DNA from 4 places in the Paenarthrobacter sp. TE4293 genome. Region 1 is predicted to be linked to each of the others. Evidence: predicted binding sites of a transcription regulator. Region 1 holds the regulator's gene; each other region holds the start of a gene.

Region 1 (3,100 bases):
GCCGCTGCCAGCCCAGGCCGATGTCCTCTGCGGTCTCGTGAGGCCATCCGAAGGCGCTCAAGATCCCGGTCTTCCAGTCGACGCCGCGGGGGACCGACGGCCAGGCCTCGATGCCCAGCACTTTGGGCCTGATGGCTTGCCAGACGTCGACATACGGGTGTCCAACAATCAGGACGTTGCCCGCGGCTCCGGGGACGGTCATGGCGTCAGCCGCGATGCGGGATTCTTTTGAGCCGGACACAAGATGGTCCACCAAAATGCCGAGGCGCCGGCCAGGACCGGGATTGAAGGCCAGTATTGCCGACTTGAGGTCATCGACGCCGTGCAAGGGCTCCACGACAATACCTTCGACGCGGAGATCGTCGCCCCAGACCTTCTCGACGAGTTCGGCGTCGTGCTTTCCTTCCACCCAGATCCGGCTGGCCTTGGCCACTTGGGCGCGTTGCCCTTGGACCTTCACCGATCCAGATGCTGTTCGCCTCGGCTGAACGGCCGACGTTGACTGCCGCGGCGCCGGAGGCATCAAGCGGATGGGCTGCCCCTCAAGCAGGAAGCCGAAGCCGAGCTGGAACGACTTCGTTTTTCCCCGCCTGTCTTCCAAGGACACGATGTGCATGCCGCCGGTTTTTTCAACCCGGGTAACTTCGCCCACCCAGCCCGATTGGACGTCCTCGAGCACCATGCCGCGCTGGACGGCGACCTCGGGCAGTTGCCGTTTGGCAGGAGCTGACAGATCCTGCGGACCCCACTGATCGAAAGCCAAGGAATTCCTATCTTTTGGTGCTGGGTTTGGGCCGTGAACGAAGTGCGTGGCTTGACAGGTGGCCGCATCCCGCGCCTGATGTTCGCTGCGGGCTGTTTCAATGCTAGCAACGGGGTGGCTCATACTAGACTGGTTAGCACTTGGGCATGTTGAGTGCTAAGTGCGGTGATCCGGAGGGATCCCGCGGTGACCCGGTCGCAGTGACCATGGCAGTCGTCAGGAGGTGGAGCAATGAGTGAGCCACGCAAGCTGGAAGTGCTGCGTGCCATCGTTGAAGACTACGTGCATTCACGGGAGCCCGTTGGATCGAAGGCCCTTGTTGAGCGGCACCACCTTGGTGTTTCGAGTGCCACCATCCGTAACGACATGGCTGTGCTGGAAGAAGAAGGCCTCATCGCCGCGCCCCACACCAGTGCCGGCCGTATTCCGACGGACAAGGGCTACCGCCTGTTCGTGGACCGCATCTCCCAGGTCAAGCCGCTCTCAGCTGCCGAGCGCAGGGCCATCCACTCGCTGCTTGAAGGCCCTGACGACGTCGATGACATCCTCGAGCGCACCGTACGGCTCCTGTCGCAGCTGACCAACCAGGTCGCCGTCGTGCAGTATCCGCACTCGAATCGCGCCCTGGTACGCCACGTGGAGTTCGTCCAGTTGGCCCCCAAGCAGGTTTTGGTGGTGCTGATTGCCGACACCGGCAGCGTCGGCCAGAAAGTCATCGAAACCGGCTCGGACGTCGGCAACGAGGCCCTGATGCTGTTGAGGTCCCGGTTCCTGGGCAGCATCGCAGGGACGCAACTGGCCCTGTTGCCTCAAGTGCTTCCCTCGGTGGTTGCCCTGTGCCCGCCGGAGCTGCGCAACGTGGCCCAAACCTTGGCCAATGGGCTCCAGGCCCTGAGTGATACCAGCCGTGAAGAGCGCATCCTGATGGCCGGCACGGCCAATCTCGCCAGGTCCAACGTGGACTTCCCCTTGAGCATTGGCCCGGTGCTGGAAGCCCTCGAGGAACAAGTTGTCATGCTCCGGTTGTTGTCCGACATGGGGGACGACCCCCGCGGTGTCACCGTAAGTATTGGCCGCGAGAATCCCTACGACGGTTTGGCCGAAGCTTCGGTGGTGGCCACCGGTTACGGCTCAGGCGCCAAGGTGGGGATCCTCGGACCAACCCGCATGGACTATCCCACCACCATGGCCGCAGTCCGGGCCGTGGCCCGTTACCTTTCACGCATTCTCGGCGGCTGAACGCCGGCCCGAGGAAACATCCGCAGTACAACAAGGAAGAGATACCGACTTTGAGCAGCCACTATGACGTTTTGGGAGTCTCGCCGGAAGCCACCGGGGAAGAGATCAAAAAGGCGTACCGCAAGTTGGCGCGGAAACTCCACCCGGACGTAAACCCGGGTGAGGATGTCGCGGAGCAGTTCAAGGCCGTGACCCATGCTTATGAGGTCCTGTCCGACCCCCAGAAGCGCCGCGTCTACGACGCCACCGGCAACGAAAACGGAACCGACAACGGCTACGGCGGCGGATATTCCGGCCAGGGATTTGCCTTCCAGGACATCTTTGACACGTTCTTTGGTGGTGGGGGCGGCCACGGCGGTCCCGCGTCCCGCGTTCGTCGTGGACAGGATGCCCTCATCAGCGTCCGCATAGACCTTAAGGACGCTGTTTTCGGTGTCAACAAAAAGCTGGAAGTTGATACGGCAGTCACGTGCCCCACCTGTGACGGCAGTTGCTGCCGCCCGGGCACGCAGCCGGAGCGTTGCGATATTTGTGGTGGCAGCGGCCAGGTCCAGCGGGCTGTTCGATCCATCCTGGGCCAGGTCATGACCACCGCTCCTTGCGGTTCCTGTGAGGGTTTCGGCACCGTTATCAAGGACCCCTGCAACGAGTGCAATGGACAGGGCCGCATCCGCAGCCGCCGTTCCCTCACCATCAAGGTTCCTGCCGGCGTCGCCACCGGTACACGTATCCAGTTGTCCGGCCAAGGTGAAGCAGGACCCGCTGGTGGCCCCTCCGGTGATCTCTACGTGGAGATCCGGGTCAACAATGATTCCATGTTCATGCGCGAAGGTGACGACCTCCACGCGACCCTCAGCGTGCCCATGACGGCCGCGGCGTTGGGCACGGAGCTGCAGTTGGAAACCTTCGACGGCGCCCAGGACATTGATGTAAAAGCCGGTACCCAGTCCGGCGAAGTCATCACCCTCCGCGGCTTGGGTGTCACCCACCTCCGTGGCTACGGTCGTGGCGACCTCAAGGTGCACCTGCACGTTGAAACGCCGACCAAGCTGGACCCCGCCCAGGAAGAGTTGCTGCAACAGCTCGCCAAACTACGCG
Region 2 (3,100 bases), on a different contig from region 1:
TCGAAGGCTTTATTGCCCGTTGCTGTGGCACCCTTGTAGAGCGTACTCATGCTGTCGATTGACTCGGGTGCCACGGCGAAAGTTTTGGTGCCGTCAACCGTGTTTCCATCGGCAGTGACGTAGTCGACTGATACAAAGGCCGGCATTTGTCCGTTGGCATCATCTCCGAGGTAAGTCGCGGAGTAGTTAACCAAGATGTACTCAGACCCGGCAGCGGGTGCTTTGTTGAATTGGTTGGCTGCCACTACGGCATCGGTCGCCGCCAAAGTGACCGAGTTAATGACTACCCGCCAATCCTTGGACTCAATGACTGAGCCGATGGGATAAGGGCTTTCGCGGGTGCCGGCCTTCGCGGACGCGTTCGTCGTGGCCCCGCCCTCAGTGGCCCCGTCTTTGGACGGCTCCACAACTTTGGTGTCGCCGCTGCCGAATGCGTTGTCAAAAGAGGTCGCTACAACAGCGGTAAAGACAACAACTCCAACAATCGTGCCAACGACTGACGTGATAAGTGCAGTGACTCCCATCCACTTGGCTTTGTCTTTCAAGAAAAGGGAGACGATGGCCAGGATGAATGCGATAGGCAGCAAGACCCAGCCAACGATCAGAGCGCCTGGAACGCACGCGAAAATGAATCCCAGTACGGCTGTTATGAGTGCAATCAGACCGACTATGTTGAGCTGTTTCTTCGTATTAGGCGGCGGAACCTGGTCAGAGTACAGCGGTACACCTGGGCCCTGTGGATATTGAGGTTGCCCTTGTGCGAATTGAGGATGCTGGGGATGGGGCGAAGGCTGCTGTGAGCCCGCCCCCGGAAGCTCTGGAGTTGTCATGGCATCACTATTGCAGAGCTGGAAGAATCTCTCCATAAAAGACACGAGGCAATAAACTGCTTTTCATAACGTGGCCCATCAGAGCCAAGTCTTTTATGTGATGCCTTACTTTCGTTTATTCAAGAAGCGGAGTTGTTCTCACCTTCCAAAACCCGACTGCCGGCAAATTGAGCGGGACTCACCGTCTTGAAGTCAGCCTGCATCACCCCGCGCCCTTTTCAAATCCTTCCGCAGCCCCCGGTTGTCTTCCCGCAACCCTTCGTTGTCTTCGGCCAACCCTCGGTTGTCCTCCGTCAACCCTCGGTTCTCGGCCTCCAGCTCCAGCACCAGCTTCACGCCGGCCAGGTTCAATCCCTCATCCAGCAACACCCCGATCCGGCGCAGCGTCGCCAGGTTCCGTTCGCTGTAACGGCGGGTGCCGCCGTCGGTCCTTTCGGGGGTGAGGAGACCTTTGCGTTCGTACAGCCGAAGGTTCTGCTGGCCTGTACCTACGAGCTCAGCTGCAACGGAGATCGCGTAGACGCCCAGCGCGTCCCGGTCGCCGGCAGACGCGGACCCGCCTTCGTCCGCAGAACCCGACCCGCCGTCGGCTGAGGCGGCGACCAGTCCGCCGTCGTGCTCCTCAACGGAACTGTTCGAATCAGCCATCCGAAACCTCTCCAAAATCTTCCGAAAACCTACTTGCACTACTCTCTCACCGGTGCTATAAAAAATCTATACCAGCCACCGCAGATCTGGAAGGCTGGGACCACAACAGAGTCAGCATCAAAATCTAAGGAGTGAGAACCAAATGCTGATGCGCACTGACCCGTTCCGCGAATTCGACAGGCTCGCCCAACAGGTTTTTGGCACAACAGCACGCCCGGCCGGAATGCCGATGGATGCATGGCAGGAGGACGGACAATTCGTTGTTGCCTTCGATTTGCCAGGGGTGGATCCGGAGACCGTTGACCTCGACGTGGAGCGCAATGTCCTCACAGTGAAGGCAGAACGGAAGTCGCCCGCCGGCGAGAACACGGAGATGATCGCTGCCGAACGGCCCCAAGGGGTCTTCAGCCGGCAACTGATCCTGGGCGACACTTTGGACACTGATGGCATCAAGGCCAGCTACGACGCTGGTGTGCTGACACTCCGCATCCCCGTCGCCGAGAAGGCAAAGCCACGGCGCATCGAGATCACGTCCAATGAGCAAAGGCAGGAAATCAACGCATAAACCGTCCGCTCCGCTGGAGGGTTCGCCCGGGGGTGGCCCATCAGCGGAGCGCCGGACCGGGAGCCTCCGATCGGTCGCAGCATCGGAATAGTGGGCGCAGGCTTCGCGCCACGCCACAGCGCTTGTCGCGCAGAGGAAAAAGCGACCCCTGACGTCGTCTCCCGATCGGATGGCCCTCGGCTCGCGCCGGGGGCCATCCCCAATCAGTGGCAAAGATGGAAACGGCAGTGAACACCAAACCTGACTACTACGCCATCCTGAACGTGTCGCCGCAAGCGACGGCCCGTGAAATCGCCCGCGCCTACCGTGCGCTGCTTCGGGCGCATCACCCGGACACGCGGCAAAAAGTCGACGACGGCGACACTACCTCAGCGGGCGACCTTCAGGAACTACACGCCATCATGCAGGCGTACGTCGTTTTGTCGGACCCAAGCAAGCGGGCGGCCTACGATCGTGCGCGCTCTGGTCTGCCTGCCCGGGCCTCGGGAACGCCGGTCAAAGTGCGAGTTCATCGGCACCAGTCGGAGGGGCCAGGGGCGCACGATCGAGAGCAGCCGCCGTTGTCCTTCGGTCCAACCAGATGGGAACCTTTGTCCCCCATTCACAAAATACCAAGGAGCCATTCATGAGTGCTTGGCGTCCCTACGACGGCCACATCATCCCGGCGTTCTACGAACGCTTCGAGAAACGCTGGGGGAGGGGGACCGCACCGTTCCTCGATCCCGAGGTCCATGAGCAGCCCATGCCCCGTGCCCAGTGGATCAACCCTGATACGGGCGCTGCCGTGGCGGTCGTTCCTATCTGGACCGACGACCCCGAGCACAGATCCTTCGGCGTCTTCTACCTTCCTCCAGCCGGCGATATTTGGATGCTGCGGCCTGGACCCACCACGTTCCTGGAACCCAGCGGGGGAGCGAGTCGAGAGCAGGTGACACTCCGGAACGACGCGTTCAAGAAAGCCGTCAACCACGCCAAGGAATTCATCTACGGGCCGCAGCTTTAGTGGGCTCACCCGAGGGGTTGGCTCTCGGCAGTAAGCGTGCCGAGACGGTCGCCG
Region 3 (3,100 bases), on a different contig from region 1:
TCGAAGCCGGCGTTCTGGGCGATCCAGCGCAAGGGCTGGATCAGGGCGCGGCGGACGATGCCGACAGCAGCAGCTGCGTCACCCTCCAGCGCCTTGACGGCCGGGGACTCATCCAGTGCCTTCAGCGCGTGGATGAGGGCTGAACCGCCACCGGAAACGATGCCTTCTTCAAGGGCTGCACGCGTGGAGGAAACAGCGTCCTCGATGCGGTGCTTCTTTTCCTTCAGCTCAACCTCGGTGGCTGCGCCGACCTTGATGACACCGATGCCGCCGGCCAGCTTGGCCAGGCGTTCCTGCAGCTTTTCCTTGTCCCAGTCGGAGTCCGTCCGGGTCAGTTCAGCACGAAGCTGTGCAACGCGGTCCGAAACGTCCTGGGCCGAGCCGGCACCGTCGACGATGGTGGTGTTGTCCTTGGTGACCGTGATGCGGCGCGCGGTACCGAGTACCTCGAGGCCAACGGTGTCCAGGGTCAGGCCGAGGTCCGGGGAAACAACCTGGGCGCCCGTGAGCGTGGCGATGTCCTGGAGCATGGCCTTGCGACGGTCACCGAAGCCCGGAGCCTTCACGGCTACGACGTTGAGCGTCCCGCGGATGCGGTTGACGATCAGCGTGGAGAGGGCTTCGCCTTCGATGTCTTCGGCAATGATGAAGAGCGGCTTGTTGGCCTGCAGCGCCTTCTCCAGAAGCGGCAGGAAGTCCTGCAGCGAGGAGATCTTGCCCTGGTTGATCAGGATGAGGGCGTCTTCGAGGACTGCTTCCTGGCGTTCTGCGTCGGTGACGAAGTACGGGGACAGGTAGCCCTTATCGAACTGCATGCCTTCAGTGAGGACCAGCTCGGTCTGCGTGGTGGAGGACTCTTCAATGGTGATGACACCGTCCTTGCCAACCTTGCCGAACGCTTCGGCGAGGAGCTCGCCGACTTCGTCGCTCTGCGCGGAGATGGCTGCGACGCTGGCAACCTGGGTGCCTTCGACTTCGCGGGCGTTCTCCAGCAGGCGGGCTGCGATGGCTTCAACGGAAACCTCGATGCCGCGCTTGATCTCGCCCGGAGCTGCGCCTGCAGCGACGTTGCGGAGGCCTTCCTTGACCAAAGCCTGTGCAAGCACTGTGGCTGTGGTGGTGCCGTCGCCGGCGACGTCGTTGGTCTTGGTGGCTACTTCCTTGGCCAGCTGGGCGCCAAGGTTCTCGTAGGGGTCGTCAAGCTCAACTTCACGGGCGATGGTGACGCCATCGTTGGTGATCGTGGGAGCGCCCCACTTCTTGTCCAGCACGACGTTGCGGCCGCGCGGGCCAAGCGTCACCTTGACAGTGTTGGCGAGCTTGTCGATACCGGCCTCAAGAGACCGGCGGGCAGCATCGTTAAAAGCAAGCTGCTTTGCCATGGTTGTGTCCTTTCAAGACAGAAAACCCGCACCGCTGACGGCTGGAATGATTCCAACGCGACGGCGGTGCGGGGCTCCGGGAAGTTACTTTACGACGATCGCAAGGACGTCGCGGGCGGACAGAACGAGGTACTCGTTGCCGCCGGTCTTGACTTCGGTTCCACCGTACTTGGAGTAGATGACGACGTCGCCAACAGCTACGTCAACCGGGACGCGGTTGCCGTTGTCATCGAAGCGGCCGGGGCCGATTGCAACAACTTCGCCTTCCTGCGGCTTCTCCTGTGCGGAGTCCGGAATGACCAGGCCGGAAGCCGTGGTCTGCTCTGCTTCGAGCGGGCGAACAACAATACGATCCTCAAGAGGCTTAATCGAGACCGACACTCGGACTCTCCTTTTCATGAGCTGATTCATGGACTAAGAACTAGGGTGCCGGAGCGTACAACCGTCGTCGCGGTGCCGGAAGACGCTTGGCGTGATTAGCACCCTCCGGGGGAGAGTGCTAACTAGACTCTATGTAAGGCGTTAGCACTCGGTCAAGGTGAGTGCCAGCATTTCGTCATCGGTGAACGCCCGTCAGCGGCCCGTGAGGTCATCCAGATCGTAGTCCTGGCCGTCGTCGTCCTCGTCAAGCGGGGCGTTGCCGCGGTTCAGGTAGAGGAGGACAGCGGCCGCAACAGCAACGACGCCGGAGATCACCAAGGTGATAATCCCGCCGGTGCGGGCCCCGGCATAGAGCTCGCGGATGTCCCGTGCTTCGTCGGTGGCATCGTTGACGCTCTTGCCGGCGACGGAATAGGTGGCTGCATTGAAGGAATCCAGCGCGAAGATGATGATCAGCAAGCCGATGCAGACCACGGCGATCACGGCTCCCGCTATGAGGGCGGGTCTCGCAAGCTTAATCATGGTGGAGGGTTGCGGGGCTGCGTTGTCTTCCATGAAAACAACCCTATCCGGCTGATTCGCCAGTCACGGTGTCAAGTGCCGCGCCGTTAGGCTTGATCCCATGCCTCATGCACCTCAGGAACAGATCGCACCCTTGCTGACCACTGAAGGATGGGAGCTTCTTGCTTCCTTGGGGCCCTATCGGGAGGCCGACTCGTTCTCCGTCAACGCTGAGCTCCGGAAAGCCGGCCACTCCCCGGAGCTCGTGGCCGCGGTCCTGACCCAATCCAGGCTTCGGACCCGCGCCGAGGCGAAATTCGGAGAGTTTGCCCGGCAGATGCTGTTCACCCAGGCCGGCTTGGAACAAGCCACGCGACTGAATGTCGCAGCCCGCCATGCCGAGCGTTTCGCCAAGGCCGGCATGACCCACGTGGCAGACCTCGGATGTGGATTGGGCGCCGATTCCATGGCGATGGCGTCCATGGACATCGCCGTCACAGCCGTGGAATTGGATGAAACCACGGCCGCCTGCGCCACCATCAACCTCATGCCGTTCCCGCATGCCACCGTCGTGCACGCAGATGCCACGTCCGTGGAACTGGACGGGATGGACGGCGTGTGGATGGACCCCGCCCGCCGGACCACGTCCACGTCCGGGACAAAGCGCATCTGGGACCCCGAGGCGTTTTCTCCCCCGATGTCCTTCGTGGAAGGCCTGGCGGCCACCGGGCGGGCCATCGGCGTCAAAATGGGGCCGGGCATCCCCCACGACTCCGTGCCCTCCGGCTGCGAGGCCCAGTGGGTTTCCGTGGGTGGCGACGTGACGGAAGTGACCT
Region 4 (3,100 bases), on a different contig from region 1:
ACCAGGTTCCGCAGAACACCTCCCGGCAGGGGGTCCATCGCGACGCGCAGGAGACCGCCCGCCCCACCCTGTGGCCGGTCCTGACGGTTGGGGTTGTGGCCTTGGTCCTCGGATTGGTGGCCTTCCTGGTCCTTCCCAACCTCGGCGTAGTGGCGCCCGGTGCTGCGCCCAGCGTCTCGACGCCGGCACCCCAGCAGACTGACTCGTCACCCTCGGCGGCACCCAGCGAATCCAGCAGTGCTCCGTCAGCATCCAGTGAGCCGACCCCCTCCGAGAGCCCGTCTGCGACGTCCTCCGCAGCCCCGGTGGACAAGACCACGCCGGTAGCGGTCTACAACGGCGCCGGCACTGCTGGCCTGGCCGGCCGGGTGGCCGGTTTGGTGGAAGCCGACGGCTGGACCCTGAGCACCGTGGGCAACTGGGGTGGGCTGCCGCAGCAGACCTCAGTGATCTTCTACAACGCTCCCGGGCAGAAGGCCAACGCAGAGGCTTTGGGAACCCTGCTGGGGATCCAGTCGATCGTTGAATCCCCCGAGGTCCAACAGCCCCTGGTAGTTGTTGCAGGACCTGGCTACCAGTAGTCCGGGTACCTCCCAGCGGGTCCACATGCCCCAACTCGGTTAAGCCTCAATAACAAAAGTCATCCCCCTGCCCTCCATGGGAGCGCCGGGATAGTGACTGTGGTTACAGTGGATTAATTCCGGTACGGAGATCCCGGCAACCGGTCTTGGCTACTGCGAAAGTGTGGGCATCATGGCATTGGGAACCGTCAAATGGTTCAACGCCGAAAAAGGCTACGGATTCATCACTGTGGATGATTCCGGTGACGACGTCTTTGTGCACTGGTCCGCCATCCAAATGGATGGCTTCCGCGCCCTGGAAGAAGGCCAGCGGGTGGAGTTTGAACTGGGCGAGGGGCAGAAGGGTCCGCAGGCCGAAGGCGTCCGCGTCGCCTAGCCTGTCAACTGACTGGGACCCAGACTCGTCAGCCCTCGGCTGAAACCCCCTTTTACTGGAGAGCAAAGTGTCATCTCTGCTTGCACTCTCCCCGGTCGAGTGCTAATTATTGATTTAGCACTCTTATGGTTCGACTGCTAAGTCCAGGCCGGTTGACCCCGGCGGTGGACGGTGTCCGAACCAGCGGAGGATCAAGAAACACCTTGGTTGGGGTGAGGTCCGGAGCGCGGGGCATACAGAGGCCGCGGGTGAAGGACCGTCCGTCGCGGGCACCCCATCTGACAGGTACCTTCTTAACGACTGTCCCGAAAGGACTACCGCCGTTATGGCCAAGATCATTGCATTTGATGAAGAGGCACGCCGCGGCCTCGAGCGGGGCCTGAACATCCTCGCAGACGCCGTCAAGGTCACCCTCGGCCCGCGTGGACGCAACGTCGTCCTCGAAAAGAAGTGGGGCGCCCCCACGATCACCAACGATGGTGTTTCCATCGCCAAGGAGATCGAACTGGACGATCCCTACGAGAAGATCGGTGCAGAACTGGTCAAGGAAGTTGCCAAGAAGACGGACGACGTCGCTGGCGACGGTACTACCACTGCAACCGTCCTCGCCCAGGCACTGGTGAAGGAAGGCCTCCGCAACGTTGCTGCCGGCGCCGACCCGCTGTCCCTCAAGCGCGGCATCGAGAAGGCTGTCGAGGCAGTCATCAGCGAACTGCTGGCCTCCGCCAAGGAAATCGAAACCAAGGAAGAGATCGCAGCCACGGCTTCCATCTCCGCCGGTGACCCGGAAATCGGCAGCCTCATCGCCGAAGCCCTGGACAAGGTGGGCAAGGAAGGCGTCATCACTGTCGAGGAATCCAACACCTTCGGCCTGGAGCTTGAGCTCACCGAGGGCATGCGCTTCGACAAGGGCTACATCTCCGCTTACTTCGTCACCGACGCAGAGCGCCAGGAAACGGTTCTCGAAGACCCGTACATCCTGATCGTCAACTCCAAGATCTCCAACGTGAAGGAACTCGTCACGGTTCTGGAGAAGGTCATGCAGTCCAACAAGCCGCTGCTGATCATCGCTGAAGACATCGAGGGCGAGGCCCTGGCCACCCTGATCGTCAACAAGATCCGTGGCACCTTCAAGTCCGTTGCCGTCAAGGCTCCGGGCTTCGGTGACCGCCGCAAGGCACAGCTTGCCGACATCGCCATCCTCACCGGTGGCCAGGTCATCTCCGAAGAAGTTGGCCTCAAGCTCGAAAACGCTGGCCTGGAACTCCTTGGCACCGCCCGCAAGGTCGTTGTCACCAAGGACGAGACCACCATCGTTGAAGGAGCCGGCGACGCCGAGCAGATCGCAGGCCGTGTGGCCCAGATCCGCGCCGAGATCGAGAACTCCGACTCCGACTACGACCGCGAGAAGCTGCAGGAACGCCTGGCCAAGCTGGCCGGCGGCGTTGCAGTCATCAAGGCCGGTGCCGCAACCGAAGTTGAGCTCAAGGAACGCAAGCACCGCATTGAGGACGCAGTCCGCAACGCAAAGGCTGCCGTTGAAGAAGGCATCGTTGCCGGTGGTGGCGTTGCCCTCATCCAGGCCGGCGCCAAGGCATTCGCCAACCTCACCCTCCAGGGTGACGAGGCAACCGGTGCCAACATCGTCAAGGTTGCCATCGACGCACCGCTGAAGCAGATCGCCTTCAACGCTGGCCTTGAGCCGGGCGTTGTGGTGGACAAGGTTCGCGGCCTGCCTTCCGGCCACGGCCTGAACGCTGCCACGGGCGTCTACGAAGACCTTCTGGCTGCCGGCGTCAACGACCCCGTAAAGGTCACCCGCTCGGCTCTTCAGAACGCTGCTTCCATCGCTGGTCTGTTCCTGACCACCGAGGCCGTAGTTGCTGACAAGCCGGAGAAGAACGCTCCGGCTCCCGGCGGCGACGACATGGGTGGCATGGGCGGCTTCTAAGCGCCCAAGCTGTAGCAGTACAGCGCCACGCATCACGCTCTAGAGCAAACGACGGCGGTCCCCACCTTCTGGTGGGGGCCGCCGTTTTGCTTCCTTGGGCGCCTATCACGGATTCAGTGTCGGTGGGGTCTGGCAGGATTAACGTCATGACGATTATTGCTGCCGCCGATGGGTCCGCCCTCGGCAATCCTG

What was found. The regulator HrcA, encoded in region 1, represses chaperone genes, less so after heat shock. The targets are predictions, from matches to a motif close to TTNGCACTCGNNNNNNNCGAGTGCNAA.
Region 2: the regulator HrcA is predicted to act here: its motif matches at 1,511-1,537, upstream of QF015_RS04805 (Hsp20/alpha crystallin family protein).
Region 3: the regulator HrcA is predicted to act here: its motif matches at 1,905-1,931, upstream of groES (co-chaperone GroES).
Region 4: the regulator HrcA is predicted to act here: its motif matches at 1,072-1,098, upstream of groL (chaperonin GroEL).

Annotation. Positions count from the first base shown of each region.
Region 1 covers NZ_JBNJRY010000001.1:190,859-193,958, forward strand. The annotation lists gene QF015_RS00930 (DUF3097 domain-containing protein) at 1-763, opposite strand, end outside; gene hrcA (heat-inducible transcriptional repressor HrcA) at 995-2,002, shown strand; gene dnaJ (molecular chaperone DnaJ) at 2,053-3,100, shown strand, end outside.
Region 2 covers NZ_JBNJRY010000002.1:309,015-312,114, reverse strand. The annotation lists gene QF015_RS04815 (hypothetical protein) at 1-830, opposite strand, end outside; gene QF015_RS04810 (MerR family transcriptional regulator) at 1,023-1,478, opposite strand; gene QF015_RS04805 (Hsp20/alpha crystallin family protein) at 1,621-2,043, shown strand; gene QF015_RS04800 (J domain-containing protein) at 2,259-2,672, shown strand; gene QF015_RS04795 (hypothetical protein) at 2,669-3,046, shown strand.
Region 3 covers NZ_JBNJRY010000003.1:31,137-34,236, forward strand. The annotation lists gene groL (chaperonin GroEL) at 1-1,382, opposite strand, end outside; gene groES (co-chaperone GroES) at 1,467-1,763, opposite strand; gene QF015_RS06450 (hypothetical protein) at 1,956-2,318, opposite strand; gene QF015_RS06455 (THUMP-like domain-containing protein) at 2,386-3,100, shown strand, end outside.
Region 4 covers NZ_JBNJRY010000002.1:512,656-515,755, reverse strand. The annotation lists gene QF015_RS05730 (LytR C-terminal domain-containing protein) at 1-581, shown strand, start outside; gene QF015_RS05725 (cold-shock protein) at 754-957, shown strand; gene groL (chaperonin GroEL) at 1,283-2,908, shown strand; gene QF015_RS05715 (ribonuclease HI family protein) at 3,055-3,100, shown strand, end outside.